2 regions of the Bacillus marinisedimentorum genome follow, and region 2 is predicted to be linked to the other one. Evidence: predicted binding sites of a transcription regulator. Region 2 holds the regulator's gene; the other holds the start of a gene.
The links. Region 2 encodes LexA, which represses DNA repair genes until DNA is damaged. Its sites were predicted from a motif close to CGAACATATGTTCG; they were not measured.
Positions count from the first base shown of each region.

Region 1: the regulator LexA is predicted to act here: its motif matches at 4,457-4,470, upstream of A4U59_RS18035 (Y-family DNA polymerase).

Region 1 is NZ_LWBL02000063.1:36,787-47,609, forward strand. It holds gene A4U59_RS18005 (DUF3886 domain-containing protein) at 253-498, opposite strand; gene A4U59_RS18010 (iron-sulfur cluster biosynthesis family protein) at 518-853, opposite strand; gene A4U59_RS18015 (hypothetical protein) at 863-1,069, opposite strand; gene A4U59_RS18020 (CDGSH iron-sulfur domain-containing protein) at 1,434-1,637, shown strand; gene A4U59_RS18025 (TVP38/TMEM64 family protein) at 2,021-2,659, opposite strand; gene A4U59_RS18030 (YolD-like family protein) at 2,803-3,141, opposite strand; gene A4U59_RS18035 (Y-family DNA polymerase) at 3,156-4,415, opposite strand; gene A4U59_RS18040 (YqzH family protein) at 4,774-4,965, shown strand; gene A4U59_RS18045 (hypothetical protein) at 5,362-5,568, opposite strand; gene A4U59_RS21465 (hypothetical protein) at 5,808-5,951, opposite strand; gene A4U59_RS18050 (SDR family NAD(P)-dependent oxidoreductase) at 6,061-6,858, opposite strand; gene A4U59_RS18055 (MBL fold metallo-hydrolase) at 6,877-7,845, opposite strand; gene A4U59_RS18060 (M20/M25/M40 family metallo-hydrolase) at 7,957-9,579, opposite strand; gene A4U59_RS18065 (glycerophosphodiester phosphodiesterase) at 9,704-10,429, shown strand; gene namA (NADPH dehydrogenase NamA) at 10,493-10,823, shown strand, end outside.
Region 2 is NZ_LWBL02000030.1:121,023-131,845, reverse strand. It holds gene tkt (transketolase) at 1-1,675, opposite strand, end outside; gene A4U59_RS09765 (DUF896 domain-containing protein) at 1,868-2,107, opposite strand; gene A4U59_RS09760 (YneB family resolvase-like protein) at 2,178-2,840, opposite strand; gene yneA (cell division suppressor protein YneA) at 2,973-3,251, opposite strand; gene lexA (transcriptional repressor LexA) at 3,410-4,036, shown strand; gene glnA (type I glutamate--ammonia ligase) at 4,177-5,511, opposite strand; gene A4U59_RS09740 (MerR family transcriptional regulator) at 5,566-5,958, opposite strand; gene A4U59_RS09735 (methionine gamma-lyase family protein) at 6,137-7,405, opposite strand; gene hflX (GTPase HflX) at 7,410-8,675, opposite strand; gene A4U59_RS09725 (trimeric intracellular cation channel family protein) at 8,824-9,444, shown strand.

The DNA.
Region 1 (10,823 bases), on a different contig from region 2:
TTTATACTCTATCAACTTATTATCGTTGCTACAACAAGGAAAAAGAAGAGACCAAATCATATGCGATTCGGTCTGCTAATTAGTATGCTATTCCGCATGTTTCTCCAGAAAAACGGAACTACTTAGGTTTGACCCACTTACCTTTTATTAGACGAAGACAGAGGTGCAGCTGCCCTTATCCATATTCAAATTGCCCGCTGCTCCGATGTACTTCCTTGCACATCAAAACCGGCTGGCATGCTTTTTATCCTTTTATTTGAATTCTTTCCAGTCAAGACCGCTTTCGTCCAGCAGTTCCTCAAACGACTTGTTCTTTTCCCGTTCTTCCCGCTCGCGGCGGCGTTGTTCCAGCTGCTGCCGGCGCTCATCTTCTTCCTTTGCCTTCAACTCTTTTTTCTTTTCCTGCAATTTCGTCAGGATATCACCTTGCAGATGATCTTTTAATAACCCTTTTTCCTGTTCCTTCTCTCTCGTTCGGCTGTTTTTTCGCTTCTGCACCATAACGCCTCCTTTCCACTCATTCGTCCTTTTCCTGGAGCCGCAAGTTCAAGTTGGGGGTGATGATACGCTCAGGGCTTTTCAATAGAAGGCTATGGCCGCCTGCCCGGCAGTCGATCGTCAATCGCTCATCAAAATAAATCATGTCATGCCTGGCGACCAAAAATGTAAAAGGGCCTGCCGGGAACACTTCATCGAGTCCCTCTTTTTCCCTGGTAAGGGTGAGGGCGGCCGTTCCATCGACACCGCACCCGCAGCCTTCCGTATCATAGATAAGCTTGAAATAGCTGTCTCCGGAACTGCCGGCAACGCCAGCGAGCCTCTCAGCTGCACATTCCGACACTGTAATCTTCATGAGGCTGCATCATCTCCATCCTGTTCTGTCATGTTCTGAGTAGTCCCCATCACACCATCCAATCCAATTTTTCATATTGCAGCGGCCGTATTCAGCCGTCACACGTTCCCCTATTTCTTCACCTGGCACTTTCCGCCCGGCCGGATAATGGAATTCTTCCTGCCTTTCCGTTTCTTCAAGATCTGTGGGATGACCGCTGCGGCTTGTATGTATCAAACTGCTGCCTCCTCCCTGGAAATGAGCTGGAACATCGACACCTTGAGAAGACCTTTATACTTTTTGACATGTTTCATCCTGAGTATATTGAGCCGTCAAAATCGATTTATCTATTTAAAACTCCGGGTGAGTTCATACCCTGCCGCCGGACGTTTTGTCAGCAGGCCTGGGCACTCCAAAGCATAACGGCATCAATTTATCGGCCTTGTTTCTTTTTACCTTATTATACAGTGAACCGTGCCGTAATTTAAGAGCCGGATGAAGAATTTGTTCCGCTTCTTTTAGCAGGCGGCAAGTGCTTCCTGTTGTATATTCTTAATTTTCTGTTTACGATATAGATGATAATACAAAGGAGGCGATGCTAATGAGTGATGTTAAACTTAAAGTAATGGATAACGGTCCTCTTCTTGTCAATGGTGATTTTGAAGTTGTCGATGTGGAAGGGAATGCATTTGAAACCAAAAACTCGGTCTCGCTTTGCCGCTGCGGTTTATCCGGGAACAAGCCGTTTTGCGACGGCGCACACCGCGGCCAATTCGATTCAAAGGTCCGGGCCGAACAGGAGTAGGACTTATAAACAAATGTGCAAGGCGCCCGCTTAGCGGCGTACGCATAAGCGGGGGTACCCGCAGGGAGGTGCTCTTTCCTCCCGGAGGGGATCACCGCTTATGACGATAGCCGCTGGCGCCTGGAGCTGGACGATTCCCTTCTGGCTTTTTATCCGCAACGCTTACATTTTATAATTTCCTCAACAAAGAAAAAGGCTCCTCATCATCAGGAGCCTTTTTAAACCGGTTGATTTTAAAGCGGGATCCGTTACAGGATCCTTTTTAAATAGCTCTGTTAAACAGGCAGGGCTGTTGAATCGACATCGTTTCAAATCAGCAATTACGTTTTACAAAGTTTTTTCAGTAAGTATTCCCGGACTGCCTGTCCGTAACTCCGCTCGTGTCATTCCGGAATGCCTTTTCTTTTTTTGGCGAGGAAACGGGCGAAAAGGCTGAGTAAGGCAAGAATCAATGCAGCTATCACGAGCAGCTCAACATCCCCTGTGATGATGCTGCTGCCGAGAAATGTATATGCAACCGTTCCCGGGATGATGCCGAGGAACGTTGCAGCCATATACCGCCGGAACGGGATGTGGGCTGCTGCCGAACCGTAGCTGACAAGGTCAAAATTCAATACCGGCAATATCCTCAGCATCAATAGATAATAAAAGCCGCGCTTCTCCACCCGTTCTTTAAGGCTTGCCAGCCTGGATGAAGATGAAGTGACATTCAATTTCCAGTTGAATTTTTCCACAACCAGATACGACATGGCGGCGCCCAGCAACGCCCCTGCGAGCGTATAAAAAAAACCTTTGACCGGACCGAATGCCAGGCCGCCCATAACTGTCACAACCGAGGCAGGGAAAAGGGTCAGCGGCCGAACTGCCAGAATCACGATATATACGGCGGAAGAAAATATGCCGAACGAGAGTATCCACTTTCTCAATACCTCCGGGTCCGCCGCGAAAGCATACCGGTTTATTATAGCCAGCACTGCCAGGACGCCCGCAGCCCCCAGCAGTAAATAAATCTTGCGCTTCATCTGAGCAGCTCCTTTTTCTTATCTGCCTATTCGTTTTCTATTTCTTATATACCGCGTACAGCCCGCTGTTAACCGGATAACATTTTTACCCGGTCAGAGTCCCCTGCACTTGGTTTTTTTAGGCCGCCGGCTTCTGGGAGATTTTACAATACCGGCCACTCTGCCTTTAGGATGTCCCCAAGCTGTATCGTCTGCCGTTTGCTTCCTTCGGCTCCGGTAAGATGAAGGAGCCCGCCTATCTGATCAATCCGTGTAATCCGTCCGGTTGCCTGGTAAAGGCCGCTCTTTTCAAAAACGGTGAAGGTAAGCGGCTTTTGCAGGCTTAGCGCCTCTGTGATCATTTCATCGAGAAGCTCAAGCTCCTGCTCATCCAATTCCGGCTTTTGCGGGCGCTGATCTTCTTTTTCCCAGCGGCGCAGCTTGCCTACATGCTCCGGAAGCATGAGGGATGTCCACTTGATATTGCCTCTGTCTTTTAACATCTTTCTCCCTCCATCTATTTTTTATGACCGCCAATCAGCCCGCTCCGGTGCCTTTCCGTTCCTGCTTCTGTAAACGAGACCGCCCGCAGCAGCTTTCCGCTCCCGTGTTCACGGCGGATGGCGTCCATCGTATAACCGAGCCGGCGCCGGTGAGGCTTGCGGGGGTCAAATAGACTGAGCTGGACATTTTCATCACCGGTAATGCTCGAAAGCGCGATTGATATTTTACGAACGGTTCCGCCATTATAGTGCTCATGAAAAAGCTCAAGACATACCTCATAAAGATCCATGGTCACGTTTGTCGGCTGGCTGACTGTGCGGGAGCGGTGAAAGCCTCCTCCGCCCTCATCCTTGCTGTATCCAATGCCGAGGCTCACCGTCCGGCCCGCCTTTTTGTGTGTCCTGGCCCGGCGCGCCACTTCCTCGCACATTTCAAGAATGACATGTTTCACATCCTCCGGGTCCTTATAGTCCCTGAGCAGGATTTGGCTTTTGCCGAAGCTGATCTGTCCCTGCATGATCGGGGCGCCGAGTTCAGAAAGATCGATGCCATTGGCGTGATAATAAAGCTGATTTCCCATGATCCCGAATTTTTTCTCAAGCCGCTCAAGCGGAAAAGCTGCCAATTGGCCGACGTTAAATATCCCCATGCGGTTCAGTGTCCGTTCCACCCTGGTGCCGATGCCCCACATTTTACTGAGCGGCGCCAGCGGCCACAGCTTTTCCGGTACATCTTCATAGCGCCATTCGGCAATCCCCTTATGTTTCGCTTCCAGATCGAGCGCCAGTTTGGCCAGCAGCATATTGGGCCCGATGCCGATTGCACACGGAAGCTGGAATTCCTTATCGATTTCATCCTTTATTTTTTCCGCGACACTCCATGCCCCGCCCCATGTCCCTTCACTGCCATCCACCTTCAAAAAACTTTCATCCACGCTGTATGTGTGGATGGCTTCTTTCGGCACAAAACGGTTGAACAGCCGGGTGATCTCCATCGACACCCGCAAATACAGGGACATTTCCGCATTAACTGTAATGATGCGGGAATCGGCGGGAATTTCAAACAGCCGGCTGCCTGTCCTGATGCCGAAATCCTTTTTAAGGCGGGGCGAAGCAGCAAGCACGACACTCCCCTGCCGCTCGGTATTCCCGACAACGGCCAGGTGGCAATCGAGCGGGTCAAGCCCCCGCATTACCGCAGAGCAGCTCGCATAAAAACTTTTCATATCAATACAAAGGATTTTCTGGTCCGGCAGTTCTGTATATTCAACCATAAGGTCTCCCTCCTGTATCTTTCTCTATATATCCTTACCACCGAACGCACGTTCCTATTCATTCTGTTTTTATTATAAAAGAATATATGTTTTGTTTTCAATGGAAGTTTTTGTGAAACGAAAACGAAAAGTTCCCGGCCAGCGGCATATTTGAAGTGCCGGGGTCCAAATTGTACTGTGATTTGAGGGTTTGAGGCTTTGAGGCTTTGAAGATCTGAACCAGTCATGTGATGCGACTGGAAAAAATATTAGGGCAGTGAAACCTTTCTATTGCCTAAAAAGCAGGCGAGACTATTTCGTTTGATGCCCGCACGTTTATAATAGAAATACAGGAACTTCGAAAAAAGGAGATCGGCATATGGACAGAAATTTACTTGCAGGGATGATTCGGCGCCGGCTGGCACAATATGGGCAGGAAAACACCCGCCTGCCTGCTGATGAAATGGAAAAACTCGTGGATAAAGCACTGAACATACTGGCAGAACCAGGCAGTGAAGCAGATGTTGGGGATATCGTTGAAGATGTTGCGTATGAGTATGTGACAGGATGAGAATAAGAAAAGTCTAAGGCGCCCGCTTAGCGGTTACGCATAAGCGGAGCCTATCCACACCAATTGATTGGTGCGGACAGGCTCGCCTCCTCGGAAATGCACCGCATATTTTCGTCTGTCCGTGAAGACTTGTTCAATATCCAGCGGGAGCAGTGGGACGGGTGAGATCACGCGGCATGGAAATTACCACGTTCTTTCCCCTCGATTCACACAAGCCTGCGGCCGAAACGGGCTGTTTACTCAAATGCGGTATCACTCGGCCGATTTTTGGCTGGTGACCTGGCGGATTTGTCTCATTTTTTAAAAAAACAATTCATTTTCTTTGTATTTCACGCCGGATGACTGTTCATTCATGCCATATCCCCGGTTTTTCACGCCGTACACGAACAACCGCAATCAGGGGGATGCACTTTCGCGCGGCATCCCGTTTCTTTCACGCCAAACTGCAGCTGTTTCACGCGCAATCTCCCACATTTCATGCCGAAGCGTCCAACTTTCACGCCAAAGGAGCTGTTTCGCGCCGTTCAGCCCGGCTTTCACGCCGTAACTCCATTTTTTCACGCCGCAGCTGATCCGCACCTCAATACGACGGCACGCCAGCACAGCCTGAGTTCCCCTGGGCATGGAAATTACCACGTTCTTTCCCCTCGATTCACACAAGCCTGCGGCCGAAACAGGCTGTTTACTCAAATGCGGTATCACTCGGCCGATTTTTGGCTGGTGACCTGGCGGATTTGTCTCATTTTTTAAAAAAACAATTCATTTTCTTTGTATTTCACGCCGGATGACTGTTCATTCATGCCATATCCCCGGTTTTTCACGCCGTACACGAACAACCGCAATCAGGTGGATGCACTTTCGCGCGGCGTCCCGTTTCTTTCACGCCAAACTGCAACTGTTTCACGCGCAATTTCCCACATTTCATGCCGAAGCGTCCAACTTTCACGCCAAAGCAGCTGTTTCGCGCCGTTCAGCCCGGCTTTCACGCCAAAACTCCATTTTTCACGCCGCAGCTGATCCGCACCTCAATACGACGGCACGCCAGCGCAGCCTGAGTTCCCGGGTCTGGAAATTTTCACGTTCTTCCCCCACTTTTCACTTCTTCCGAAAAGCATTTCCGGCGACTTTTTCCACAATCCCCGGGAACAGCTGGTATAATACGCTCCCTGCGTTCATCCAGCGCGGCAGGTTAATTTCCCGCCGCGGCTTGACCATGGCCCCGGTGATTTTTTCTGCCACCTCTGCAGCGGGCAGCATGAATTTTTCCACATTTTTGACATAGCTCCCCGATTTGTCGGCTGTTTCAAAAAAGTTCGTTTTGATCGGGCCGGGGTTCACTGCCGTCACATGGATTCCGTATTGAACCGTCTCCATGCGCAAACTGTTGGTCAGGCCGAGCACGGCATGTTTCGTCGCAGAGTAGGCGCTCGATTTCGGGGTGGCGAGTTTTCCTGCCTGAGAAGCGACATTGATGATATGCCCGCTTTTTTGTTCCTTCATATGAGGAAGCACCATCCCGGTACAGGCAATCACTCCGAAAACGTTGACGTCGAACATCCTCTTCACTTCATCCAGCGGGGCTTTTTCAAATTCTTCAAAAATCCCGAAGCCGGCGTTATTGACGAGTATGTCAATCCTGCCGGCCTGTTCGTAGATGGTTTTGAATACCTGTTCGACCTGCCCGGGATCGCTGACATCAAGCGCAAAATATAAAGGCCGCAAACCGGTTGTCTTTTCAATCCGGCTGGCAGCTGCAGCCAGCCTGTCTTCCGACCGGGCAAGGAGCACGGTCAATGCCCCCATTTCAGCAGCTTTGTATGCGGTCTGCTCGCCGATTCCGCTGGAAGCTCCCGTAATGGCGATTACTTTTCCTTTCAAATATTGATTTCTCATATGACACCTCTGTTTTGGTCAGTCTGCCGCATAATAACACCAGGCGGCACATGTCCGATCAACATAGATAAGGCCTTCATCCTCGAGATAATCAAGCTGGCCGATCGTTTCTGACATTGTCAGGCCAAGCTCTTTCTGAAATATGGTCGGAAACAATTTTTTGCAAATTTGAAAAGCGGTCATCGGCTGCTCATTAAGCCAGCCATGAATTGTGAGGGCACGCTCGTGCTGCTTCTTCAGCCTGTTTTCCACGAGGGCAGCCGCCTTTTCAACACTGCGGCCATGACCCGGCAGCACAATTTCCGGATGAAGCGCCGCCACCTTTTTCAGCGACTCATTGTAAAGCAGCTGCGGCCGGGCCCGTTCTTCTTCTCCCGGATAAGGAGGCTCAATCAACGGATTTGAGGAAATGTGCTGCAGCAGCACATCGCCGCCGATCGCAATCCCTGTCTCCCTGTTGTGAAGCATGATGTGGCTGCCGGCATGACCCGGGACTTCGTACACCGACCAGCCAGGCAACCCGGGGGCCTCGTCTCCTTCTGCAATTGTGCCGGTAAGCTTTCGGCTGCAAGAATATTTCATCGACCTGTTCATTTTGCTGACGAATTTCAAAAAGTATGAATCGATGCCGCTCTTTTGGAAAAGATCGAGTAAGAACTCCTCATAATTCCGGAAAAATGTTTCGTCTCGGCTTATCCACGGATCATTTTTCCAGTGGCCGATAACAGGAATGGATTCTGGCAAATAATCAAGCAGGCCGGCATGATCGGGATGATGGTGCGTCAAAATGACCTGTTCTATATCATCGGGCACACGCCCCAGTTCTTTCAGCTGCAGTTTAAAGGCTTCCCAGGCTTCCTCCGTTTTCGCCCCTGTATCCACGAGTGTAAGGGCCTCGCCCTCGACGAGATAAATATTCACATCACCGACGGGAAAAGGAGTCGGAAGCACAAGCCGGTGAATTTTTTCGGTTTTCAACATGTCCATTCATTACCTCCATATCTTACAATCCACACAAAACATTATAGCGAAAAAATGGAATGTCTACAAAATGAGGAGCCCGGCCGCAATTTGACAGCGAGGGCTCCAGCATTACGGTTACGGTGTATTTTCAAGAAGGCGGCCAACTGTCCTGGAAAGCAATTCATGCAAAGTGCCGAAAGAGAATGACAACTCAAGCCGCTCCGTCCACTGGTGGGCATCGCGTCCGAGCGGACCGAGATTCAAGACCGGGACGTTCAGCGCTTTCAGAGCTTCAATGGGTAGATTATACCCATTCTGGAACAAAGGCATGTTCTCCGTCAGCGGACTGAGCCCCTCTTCCGTTTCTTTCAGCTGGACAAAACTCAAATCAGAAAGGCCGGCAAAATAGTACTGGTGCTTAAAGTCAACGTTATACGTTTTCTTGCTGTATGCGATTAAATCATTCACTGTATCCATGATCCACGGATTATCGGCGGAAGATACCGCCGGATAAAACGGCGGACTGTAAAACAGTATGATCATCGGGGCTTCCTTATTGCAAAGTGCAGCCAGGTCATGGACCAGGATTGTTGTAAAATCACGGTCACCAGCATCGTGCCTGTTGGCGATGAGGTAATTTTGGCGCCTGTGGATTTCCTCTTCCCCATAAAGGGCGATCGCTTTTTGTTTCAGCGTTTCATACGTAAAGACCTGTACTTTGACCGGTTTGGGTGAATAAGATTGAAAGCCGGCAAACTGGCGGGCGCGGCGGAGAAAATTGTCTTCGATATTACGGGCAGCCGCGCGGGCCACTTGCATGAGCAGACTCGTAATATCCTCCCCCGATCTTTTCATATTCATGACATTGAATAAGGCCACTGATGCATGCGGGATTTGCACAGAATACTCTTCTTTTAAATCTTTTTGCATCAAGTTCACAGGCGGCGGGGTCGCTTCATCCCCGACCCGTTCGCAAAACGCAGCGTTCAGTTCAAGGATCCTGCTGATTTCCGATGCCATATAATTTGAATTCAACCCGGAAAACGGCTCACCGACGTGTGTCTCTTTCCCGTAACAGAAAAAGCCGGGCAGCAGCTTGCCGACTGATCCGGTATACACATATTTCGCATGATCGCCCGGATATCTGGAAAACATCGGTTCCGAATTCAGGCATACCGCATATTCAAGGCCGTACTGTTTAGCCATTTCAATAAGGACAGGGACAGCTTCAATCATGCCGGCGGAATTGACTTCTTCGTCAGGGACAGAAAGCATCAGCACATTCCCTTCAAATTCACCGGCGGCAGCTTTCTCTATCATCGACATATGGAGGGCGGCCCCGGCTTTCATATCCATCGCCCCGCGGCCGAATAACCATTCGCCTTCATCTAGGTCCCGCTGCACATCGTCAGGAAGACGGCTGCGGTATTTATAAAATTCAGCAGTAAGGGCATCCGCACGAAAAGCAAGCTGCTTCCATGGCCCATAATCCTCTACCGGCACGACATCAAAGTGGCTGAGCAAAATGACGGTTCTTTTTACACCCGGCTTTTTGACGAGGGCAGTCACAAATGACCTCCCGTCTGTAAGCGGATGAAGTTTCACCATATCCGTGTTATGTTTAAAATACGGCAAGAAGGATAAATTTCTATGAATATATTCGGCAACGGCCACTTCATCTTCGGACCCGGTGATGCTCTGGTATTCCACAAGGTTGACGAGCAGTTCCTTAAGTGAATCTTTCGTTTGCCACCTCATCGCCATTCCTCCCAGCTGCTGTTGTCTATTTGAAAGTCTTTATATCTGACTCAATACTATAATATTATAGAAAGCATCGAAAAAAATCCAATTTTCATTCATTTCAGAAAGCAGGTGGCCTAAAATGAAGACACAAATTTTTGCACACCGAGGCGTTAGCTCGCTTGCGCCTGAAAATACGATGCCAGCTTTTAAAAAGGCGCTCGAATATAAGGCTGACGGCATCGAACTCGATGTTCAGCTCTCAAAAGACGGCGTTCCTGTCGTCATCCATGATGAGACGCTGGAGCGGACTACCACCGGTTCAGGAATGGTGAAGGACCATACTGTTGCAGAGCTGAAAAAGCTTGATGCAGGAAAATGGTTTTCCCCCGCCTACTGGCACACAACGATTCCGACACTTGAGGAATTTGCCGGTTGGGCGGCGGAAACATCATTGAACATAAATGTCGAATTGAAAACGAACAAAGTCAGATATGAGGGCATAGAACAAAAAGTTCTCGACATTCTCAAAAAATACGGATTGACAGAACGATCTGTCATCTCTGCCTTTCATTACGAAAGCCTGAAAGCCGTCCGGGAAATCCACCCGGATATGAGTTTTGCCCCGCTTTCTTCCAAACGGCTCGCTAAGCCGTGCGAATTTGCAGAAAGCATCGGGGCTGACAGCATCCACCTGAATTACCGGCTGATCAATCGCAGGCTCATCAAACATTGTGGTAAATCCGGGGTCACGCTCAGAACATACACCGTCAATTCCGTCTTTGCCATGCGGAAATGCTTCAGATTGAATGTGCCGGCGATCATTACGGATATGCCCCACAAAGCCGTTGTGCTCAAATCAAAGTAATCAGCGGACAAAATGATATAATGTAAGAAAAATGCAACTTACTAGATAGGAGATGACCCTGTAATGACCGCATTATTTTCCCCGTACAAAATAGGAAACATCGAATTGAAAAACCGGATCGTCATGTCTCCGATGTGCATGTACTCAAGTCATAATGAAGATGGGATGGTGGAAAACTGGCACAGGACCCACTATGTGTCACGGGCAGTTGGAGGAACCGGACTGATCATGCTTGAAGCGACCGCTGTAACGGCGCAGGGCCGCATATCCTCCCGTGATCTCGGAATCTGGAGTGATGACCATATTTCAGGTCTGTCGGACCTTGTAAGCCAGATCCACGAACAGGGGGCACACGCCACCATCCAGCTGGCTCATGCCGGCAGAAAGGCGACCG
Region 2 (10,823 bases):
CAAGAAGAAGCGCCTCAGGGTTTCCGTTTTGTGCGGACGAAATGACGTATGCACCTTTGCGGACTCCTTCTTCTGCTTTTTGTCCGGTTGCCATTGTCGGCAGTCCCTGGCGTGTAAGCACAAGCGCTGTTGGTTTATTTGTGCTTTCCATGGCCATTTTCCAGGCAGCCTTCGTTTCATTGCCGTCTGCCGGGCGGATGATGGACAAACCAGGCATCGCTCTTAATGAAGGCAGCTGTTCAATCGGTTCGTGTGTAGGGCCGTCCTCACCGACAGCAATGCTGTCATGTGTAAATACGTATGTGACAGGAAGCCCCATTAAGGCTGCCAGGCGGATAGCCGGGCGCAAGTAGTCGGAGAAGACGAAGAATGTTCCGCCATACACTTTCAGCCCGCCATGGAGTGCCATGCCGTTCAGAGCGGCACCCATCGCAAATTCACGAACACCGAACCAGATATTCCGGCCTGCATAATTGCTTGCGGAAAAATCCTCTTCATCTTTAATCAGTGTTTTATTGGAGCCGGCCAGGTCTGCAGAACCGCCGAAGAAGTTCGGGATTCCATTTGCGATTCCGTTCAGCACTTCACCGCTGGAGGCGCGGGTAGCAGCTTTGTGTTCGCCTGGAGCATACTCCGGCAGATGGCTTTCCCATCCTTCCGGAAGCTCGCCCTTGATCGCTGTTTCAAGATCCCTTGCCAGTTCAGGATGTTCATTTTTATATGAATCAAACAGCTTATTCCACTCATTTTCTTTTTGTTGGCCGTTCTCTTTCACTTTTTCGTTAAAGTGGCTGTAAACTTCATCAGGTACATGGAAATCCCGTTCAAACGTCCATTTATAAGACTCTTTCGTCATTTTCGCTTCTTCTTCGCCAAGCGGTGCACCGTGAGAGGCTGAAGAGCCGGCTTTGTTAGGGGAGCCGTATCCGATCGTTGTTTTCACTTCAATCAGTGTAGGGCGATCAAGATCCGCTCTTGCATTTTCCAGAGCTTCTTCAATTTCCTCAAGATTGTTTCCGTCCTCCACCCTGATTACCTGCCATCCATAAGCTTTAAAACGGTCTTCGACGCTTTCGGTGAACGAGCGGTCCAGCTGGCCGTCAAGGGAAATATCATTTGAGTCATATAACACAACAAGGCGGCCCAGTTTCATATGGCCGGCATAGGAGGCAGCCTCTCCGGAAATGCCTTCCATCAAGTCGCCGTCACCGCAAATACTGTATGTAAAGTGGTCCACTACATTATAGCTGCCGCGGTTATATTTTGCTGCAAGATGCCTTTCAGCCATCGCCATCCCTACAGCCATTGCAATACCCTGGCCAAGCGGTCCTGTTGTTGCTTCAACACCAGATGTATGGCCGTATTCCGGATGACCAGGCGTTCGGCTGCCCCACTGGCGGAAGTTTTTGAGATCGTCCATTGTGACATCGTAACCTGCCAGATGAAGAAGACTGTATAAAAGCATGGAGCCGTGTCCTGCAGACAGGACAAAACGGTCCCTGTTGAACCATTCCGGATTCGCCGGGTTCTGATTCATATATTTAGTCCAGAGACTGTATGCCATAGGAGCTGCTCCCATTGGCATTCCCGGATGTCCTGATTGTGCTTTTTCAATTGCATCAATTGAAAGCGTCCGGATGGTATTAATGGAAAGATCGTGGATGTTATCTGCCATAAAATTTTCATCCCTTCTATGTAATGTGTTTATCCGTTCCCAGCTACAATCATAGCTTTCTTGAATTAAATGTTCAAGCACTCAAAACAGCTGAAGAACGGTTAATCAATTCTACTATTGTATTATATCTCTTTTCCCGTGAATTACGAGCCCAAAACAAAAAAGATACAGCAATCCGGCTAGCTGTATCTCTCAGTGTTTGTGTCCTTTATTTGAATGTTTTTTCTGTTTCAGCTTTTCCGGCGTCACGTCATTTCCGTTTGGATCCACTATTTTCACATTTTGCAATGTGCGGTCAAAGTTTCCCCGGAAAGCCTGCAAATATTCTTCCCGCAATTTTTTTTGCTCTTTTACTTCTTCCGGAGTCAAGCCATCACGTTTCGACTTGCGTGCCAACTCATTGATCCGGTTTATTTTTTCAGGTGAAAGCATCAAAAAACTCCTTATACATAATAATTAGCCCATTAAGGGTTTTTATTTTATCATGTTTGGTTTTCACAGTCTACTCCCCAGCATTCCCATCATCCATCGACCCCATGTATTCCTGATAGCGCCTGTTGACCGTAGCCTTCGAGATGCCAAAACCAAGCCCCCGCAGGGTGGCAGCAATTTCAGCAAAGGTCAGGCCATTGTTCCGCAGCCTGACAATTTCTGATACCGGCACTTCCTTCCTTTCCCTTCCCGGACCGTGATTCCTGCTGGTCAAGTTTTGCTGCGGCCTGTATCCATTTGCAACCGCCCGCTTCATACCACGTTTGATTTTGAGATTATGGAGCTTACGCTGATATTCTTCTACGATGCTCACAATATCAAGAACCATAGAATCCGCTTCCGACAGTTTAAGTTCACCTTGATGGGAAATCGTATGAATTTTGATGCCGAGTTTTTGCAGCGTATGCAGAAGAGCAATGCGTGCATTCCCTCTGCCAAGCCTTGTCTCATCCTGGATGAGCAAAGCATCCGCTTGCCCTGTCTGAAACAGCTCAAGAAAGCGGAATACACCATCGCGGTCAATTTCATAACCGCTTTTTTTCTCTTCTATCATTTCGACTATGTGTATGTCCAGTTCACCGGCAAGCTTCGTTAACTCTTCATTTTGCCTGGCGATTGAAGTCTCCTGTGTATTTTTATCAGTACTGACTCTGCAGTAAAGGACTGCATTCATGTTTGATCACCTGTATGTTCTTTTATTTTATGAGGGTGTCCAAAAGCCCATCTGTCATAATTCATAAACGTTGTCCCTTCCGCATATGTGTAACTCTATTTCTTTATTGCACTCTGGATTGCCGGTGCCGCCTCAGTCTTTTTCGACCGGAATGAGAATTTTCTGTCCTGGATAAATAGCGGACCGTTCCACGTCGTTATGGTCAGTGACCCAGCCGATGAATTCCTCAGCAGTGTAAACATGATGGTCGTGGTATTCCTCAGCAAGCCCCCAGAGTGTATCTCCCTTTTCTATCGTTACTTTTATGTAATCTTCCCTGTCAAGCGGCGCTGCCATCACCACTGTAGCTGTTGTAAACAGGATCATGAAAATAAATGCAGCGACAAATGTCATATCGATTTTGCTTTGCATCTTTCTATTCCCTCCCCAAGAATATACGTTCGCTTTTGTTGAGTTCATTATAAAGGGAACAAATGTTTCCGTCAACGGTTTTTCGAACTTATGTTTGTATGCTGGACAGGGACATGGTATACTTACGGTAAGAAAAGGAAACGAACGGGGTGCACAAAATGACAAAACTCTCAAAACGCCAGGAGGAAATCCTGAATTTCATTAAAGAAGAAGTCCATCAAAAAGGCTATCCCCCTTCCGTCAGGGAGATCGGCGAAGCAGTCGGGCTTGCTTCAAGTTCTACTGTACACGGACATCTGGCACGGCTTGAAAAGAAGGGCCTGATCAGGAGGGATCCCACTAAGCCTCGGGCAATCGAAGTCCTTGGCACCCAGTCCGCCCAGGACATCCCTGTCAGCCGGACAGTCAATGTTCCTGTTATCGGTAAGGTAACTGCCGGGCAGCCAATTTCAGCAATCGAAAACGTGGAAGAATATATGCCTTTGCCTGAGCGGTTTGTCGCAGCGGCGGATGAAAATGTTTATATCCTAAATATCGTCGGAGACAGTATGATTGAAGCGGGCATTTATGACGGAGACATGGTCATCGTCCGCCAGCAAAGCACCGCGAACAACGGTGATATCGTTGTCGCCATGACGGATGAGAACGAAGCTACTGTAAAACGTTTCTTTAAAGAAAAGGACTATGTCCGCCTCCAGCCTGAAAATTCCACAATGGATCCGATCATCCTCCGGAATGTAAGCATCCTCGGAAAAGTGGTCGGCGTCTACAGGATGGTTCATTAAGCAGCGGATGCTGTTTTTGCTGTCATCCCGCAAACCGCCATCTTTACTATAGGAATATGAAACAGCCGGTCACACTGCCGGCTGTTTTTTTTTGAGGATATTTAAAAAGCCCCCCGTCTCCGGGAGGCTTTGTTTCTGTCTTAATATGTTGTAAAGTATTGTTCACGTTCCCAAGGGTGAACCTGGGTCCGGAACATATCCCACTCAATTTCTTTAGCTTCGATAAAGTGTTCCGATGCATGTTTGCCGAGTGCTGTCATCAGTACTTCATCTTTTTTCAGCAGCTCAAGTGCTTCTTTCAGTGTGGAAGGAAGATCGTTGATTCCGATGCTCATTCGTTCATCTTTGTTCATCACATAAATGTTGCGGTCGACAGGAGACGGCGCGGACATATTGTTTTTGATGCCGTCAAGTCCAGCCGCAAGCATGACCGCCATAGCCAGGTAAGGGTTCGCTGCCGGATCGACACTGCGGACTTCAATCCGGGTCGAAAGGCCGCGTGAAGCAGGTACACGGACAAGCGGGCTTCTGTTTTTTGAAGACCAGGCAACATAACAAGGCGCTTCATACCCGGGAACAAGACGCTTATAGGAATTTACCGTCGGGTTAGTGATCGCGGTAAAGGATTCAGCGTGCTTGAGGATACCGGCTACGAAATGACGGGCCGTATCGCTGAGCTGCAAGTCTCCTTCAGTATCATAGAACGCGTTTTCGCCATTCCTGAACAGGGACATGTTCGCATGCATTCCAGATCCATTGACGCCAAAGAGCGGTTTCGGCATGAAGGTTGCATGAAGGCCGTGTTTCCGTGCGATTGTTTTCACAGCCAGTTTGAATGTCTGGATGTCATCACAGGCCCGCAAAGCAGAAGCGTATTTAAAGTCGATCTCATGCTGGCCGGGTGCAACTTCATGGTGTGATGCTTCAATTTCAAAACCCATATCCTCGAGTTCAAGGACGATATCACGACGGCAGTTTTCGCCGAGGTCGGTCGGTGCAAGGTCAAAATATCCGCCTTTATCGTTCAGTTCGAGGGTCGGTTCACCGTTTTCATCATTTTTAAACAGGAAGAACTCCGGTTCAGGTCCAATGTTGAAGTCGGTGAAGCCGAGCTCTTCCATTTCTTTGAGCATGCGCTTGAGAATGCCGCGCGGGTCTCCTTCAAACGGAGTGCCGTCCGGATTGTAAATATCACAGATCAGGCGGGCCACTTTTCCTTTCTCAGATGTCCACGGGAAAATGACCCATGTATCAAGATCAGGGAAAAGGTACATATCAGATTCTTCAATACGGACAAAACCTTCAATGGAAGAACCGTCAAACATCATTTGATTGTCGAGTGCTTTAGGCAGCTGATCTACCGGGATTTCTACGTTTTTGATGATTCCAAGCAAATCTGTGAATTGGAGTCGGATAAATTTTACATTTTCCTTATCAGCTAAATTCAGGATATCTTCTTTTGAATACTTAGACATTTTGCTATTCTTCCTCCCACTTTTTTATAAAGTCATCAACGGCTATATTTGCCATTAATGGAAAAACCTTGATAACTCTCCTTGACGCAGGGACGCTTTGTTATACCTGCCGGCATGTTGAAGCTCATTTCTCAAAATGTCACGCAGCTGTTCATCGGTCATTTCCGGTTTTGCTGCTTTTTCAGCTGCGGGAGCACGAGTCTCCTCCTGTCTCAGGACAATCTCTTTGATGCCGGCCATATTGATGCCTCTTTCAATCAGCTCCTTGATTTCAAGCAGCCGGTCAACATCATTGAAAGAAAACATGCGCCTGTTCCCTTCTGTACGCGCAGGGCTTACCAGTCCGTGTTCTTCATAATAGCGAATTTGCCGGGCTGATAATTCTGTGAGTTTCATGACGATTCCCATAGGAAAGAGGGGCATGTTGCGGCGTATGGTATCACCCATTGCAACTCCTCCTTTTCAGAACATTCCTTATTCAATTACTAACAGTTTATCTTATGTAAGGTATGTTGTCAAATGGATGTTAGGTTTTCTCACATTATTTTTTTTGAGGAGACTTCCCCGGGGGAATTGCAAGCAAAATGAGAAAAAGGGCTTCAGCCCTTTTAACGTCAACGCCGGTTCATAATTTGATCAGCCCATCTTCCTCTAGCCGGTCAACTGCCTGGCATACTGCAATTTTCACATGCTCATAAGTCAGACCGCCCTGTACGTATGCGGTAAAAGGCGGCCGGATCGGCCCATCGGCTGTGAGCTCCAGGCTAGCCCCCTGAATGAAGGTTCCCGCCGCCATGATGACGTCATCTTCATAGCCCGGCATATAACTCGGATGCGGTGTCACATGGGAATTGACGGGTGAAGCGAACTGAATCGCCTGACAGAACGACACCATGCTTTCAGCATCATCAAATTCTACGGATTGAATCAAATCAGTCCTTTTACTATTCCATTTTGGAGATGTCCTTAAACCTGCTTTTTCTAAAAAGGCAGATGTGAAAATCGCCCCTTTTACCGCCTGGGCAACAATATGTGGTGCAAGAAAAAATCCTTGATACATTTCCTGGAGGCTGTATAGAGATGCACCTGCTTCGGCTCCGATTCCCGGTGATGTCAGCCTGTACCCGCATAATTCCACCAGATCGGCCCTGCCGACGATATAGCCTCCTGTTTTAGCGAGTCCCCCACCTGGATTTTTAATAAGTGAGCCGGCCATTAGATCTGCTCCTGCGTGAGCCGGTTCCATCGTTTCCACAAATTCTCCGTAACAGTTATCAACGAAAACGATGATGTCTTCTTTGAGATCCTTTACAAAATCAATCATTTCCCGGATTTCTTCAACTGTATAAGATGGACGTATGCCGTAGCCTTTGGAACGCTGAATTCCGATCATCTTCGTATTGGATCCGATCGCTTGTTTTACAGCGTTAAAATCAACCATCCCCTCTTCAGTCAGATCGATTGAACGGTATTTGATTCCGAACTCTTTGAGCGAACCTTTCCCGTTTCCGCGGATGCCGACGATTTCTTCAAGGGTGTCATAAGGGCGGCCTGTTATGTAAAGGAGCTCATCCCCCGGGCGGAGAACCCCGAATAATGCGGTTGATATGGCATGGGTGCCGGAAATGATTTGTGGCCGCACAAGTCCCGCTTCGGCGCCAAGCGCCCGTGCATATACCCTTTCCAATGTGTCCCGGCCGGCATCATCATAGCCGTAGCCGGTCGAGGGTGTGAAATGAAAATCACTTACCTGGAAATGACGGAAGCTTTCCAGGACGCGGAATTGGTTCGATTCAGCTGTTTGATCAGCTATCCGGTGAAGCGGTTCGATTTGTTTTTCGATTTCATTGGCGTATTGCTCGATTTTACTGCTGTTTGTAAAATGTTCGTACATGCTGCTATTCTCCTTTATTTTCAGCCAGTTCTTTATACAATGGCACGTGCGGGTGGATATACCCCGTACAGCGGTAACCTGTTTCAGCTTCATCGTATGTTCTTTCCTGCAGGATCGTTTCGGCAGCGAGCCGCGCAAGAAGGCGCCCGTTATTTTCATTGACAGTCACATCGTAAGCGGTCATTTCCTTAATCAGGCAAGATTGGACTTCCGCTTTCAACCGGTTGATATCCTCTTCTTCGAATGCACTGATCAGCAATTTGGAACCGGCACGCGTTCCGGGAATAAAGTCTTCAAGCATTTCATCCTTTTTGTTATAGACTGTAAGAATCGGAATGTCGTTGACCCCTAGGTCTTCGAGCAGTTCATACACTGTTTCTTCATGATTGAAATGATCCGGGTTCGATGAGTCCACGACATGAACGATTAAGTCTGCCTCCTTAACTTCTTCGAGGGTTGACCGGAAAGCTGCCACGAGGGTTGTCGGCAAATCCTGGATGAACCCGACAGTGTCGGTCAGCAAAACAGTTGCCCCAGATGGAATAATCATTTTCCTCGTTAACGGATCAAGGGTAGCAAACAGCAGATCCTCCTCAAATGATTCCGCTTCTGTCAGCTTGTTGAACAGGGTTGATTTTCCGGCATTTGTGTATCCTACAAGCGCTATCTGGGTCGCTCTGTTCCTTTTTCTCCTTTCACGATAGCGCTCCCTATGTTCGACGATGACCTGAAGCTGTTTTTTCAAGTCATCGATACGGCGCCTGATATGGCGGCGGTCCGATTCCAGTTTGGTTTCACCCGGTCCCCTCGTCCCGATGCCGGCACCAAGCCTGGACATTGCTTCACCCTGCCCGCCGAGTCTTGGCAGCAAATATTGAAGCTGGGCAAGCTCGACCTGCAGCTGGCCTTCCCTCGACTTTGCCCGACCCGCGAAAATATCTAGTATGAGCTGGGTCCGATCGATGACCCGCTGATGGAATAAGCCTGATAAGTTTCTGATTTGGGAAGGGGATAATTCATCATTAAAAATAACGAGGTCTGCATCCAACTCATCGGCTGCTGCCGCGATTTCTTGGATTTTTCCTTTTCCAATGTAAGTCGCCGGATCGATTTTCTGTCGTTTTTGTGTATATACTCCTGCGACCTCCCCACCTGCTGTACCTGTTAAAGATGCCAATTCATCAAGTGAGTACTCGATCCTTTCTTCCGTGTCCTGTTGCAGCCACGATGCGACCAGCACAGCTCTTTCTCTGTCTTTTACATGATCCATGATGCATCCCGCCTTTCAGCATCCATTTTTCTTTATCATAGCAGAGGCAATAAATAGTTGTTGCACTTTACGCTTAGAACCATTACTATTTTCAAAGGATTACTTCTTGTATATCCTGAAATGACTCGATTTAAAAGTAGGTGCTTGAATGACTTGGGAAGTTTTTAATATGATCGGCACTCTCGCGTTCGCGGCCAGCGGGGCAATTGTTGCCATGGAGGAAGACTACGACCTTCTCGGTTTTTATATACTTGGTTTTGCGGCGGCATTCGGGGGTGGGGCTGTCAGGAATTTGCTGATCGGCATACCGGTGTCAGAGCTCTGGGCCCAAAATGAACTGTTTATCGCGGCAATCGTTTTCATTACACTCATTTTTTTGTTTCCCCGTGTCATTTTACCACACTGGCGCAAATGGGAAAGTTTTTTCGATGCCATCGGGCTGTCGGCGTTTGCCATACAGGGAGCGGTTTATGCCTCAGGCATGAACCATCATATCAGTGCAGTGATTGTTGCTGCTGTCCTTACGGGAAGCGGCGGCGGAATCATCCGAGACATCTTGGCCGGCAGGAAGCCGGTTGTGCTCCGTGATGATGTGTATGCGGCCTGGGCTGTTCTCGGGGGACTCATTATCGGTATCGGACTTGCAAGCAGACCTTTTGAACTTTACTTTCTTCTTGCGGCGCTTGTTGTCCTGCGCATGCTCTCCGTTCATTACCGCTGGAAGCTGCCCTCGATGCCCACTCAGCAAAACGACCAGCATCTTCAGTAATAGTGTGACAGACCGGAACAAATGCGCAAGGCGCCCGCTTATGACGATAGCCGCTGGCGCCTGGTGCTGGATGATTCCCTCCTGGCTTTTTATCCACAACGCTTATATAATTTCCTTAACAATGAAAAAACTCCGGCGCTTCGGCCTAAGTAGTTCCGTTTGGGTGGAGAAACATACGAAATAGCAGACCAATTAGCAGACCAATTAGCAGACCAAATCACATATGATTTGGTCTATTCTTTTTTCCTTGTATATCAACGATTATTGGAGATTGACGCTCGAATTAGCATACAAAATCACACCCCAAATAATATAATGTCAATAGCTGTTGTCAATGTACTTTTTCCTATGTGAATTGGTATGTTATTTGCGATGCTTATTTTTTTAAAACCAAGAGGGTAATTGTTATTTTATGTTAAAGTAAATGTAGAGTTTGTGGAAAAATACAATTAACGGGCAGGATAGTGGAAGAAGGAAAATGACATTCCTGAAGTTTGTCCGTTCCTTTCCGTTGCAGGCATTCGCTTTCCGCGGGGCGTCCGGCAAGCCTCCTCGCTGCGCTGCGGGGTCTTTCCTGTTCGCTAGTCCCGCAGGAGTCTCATGCCTTCCACTCCAATCCACTTAGTTGCCAGGCCAAACATTCCAATCCCATTTTAATGAACGTTTTGATCAAGCATCTATCAAGCGATCATATCGTACAAGCCAAGCGATAGATGATAAAAGTGCCTCAAGTCAGAGGAGTTTAGATCATTATAATTATATCCCATCTACTCTGGTACCAACGCGAGGCAAGAAGGATCGGTATACGATATCCGCTATGAAACGGTTGCTTTTCAACCATTCGTTGCCTTTGATGGTGTAACAGGCGATTTCAGCAAAGCGAAACAAACGATATGCAGGAATGTTGATACTGCCAACCATGTCGCGTTATCTTCATTCCAGCGCTGTTTCTCTTTTTAAGTATTTCAATTTATTACGATGTGGCTTGGAAACGTTGCTCATTCACCAGTTGATTGGAGCGGAAGGGGATGAGACTCCAGCGGGAGTAGCGGGACAGCTGAGACCCCGCAGCGTAAGCGAGGAGGCTCAGCGCCCGCCCCGCGGCAAAGAAGACACTGTGAGTGCGACCGGAGGGAAGCAGGAACAGATGTCGCCCTTGTGCCCTTGGGTGAAAGCGAACCCCCTGCAGCGGAAATCAACAGGTACCATCACATTGCAAAAAAGTATGTGAAAGCATACTGAAGTTGGACCTTATTCAACAAACGGGGGCTTTAATTGAATAAAAGAATATAAAAAGGACGCTTGGAAAATAAAAATCCAAGCGTCTTTTGTTTGCTATTTGTACTGTTAATTATGGTGCTAAAAGTAGTGTGTTTTTG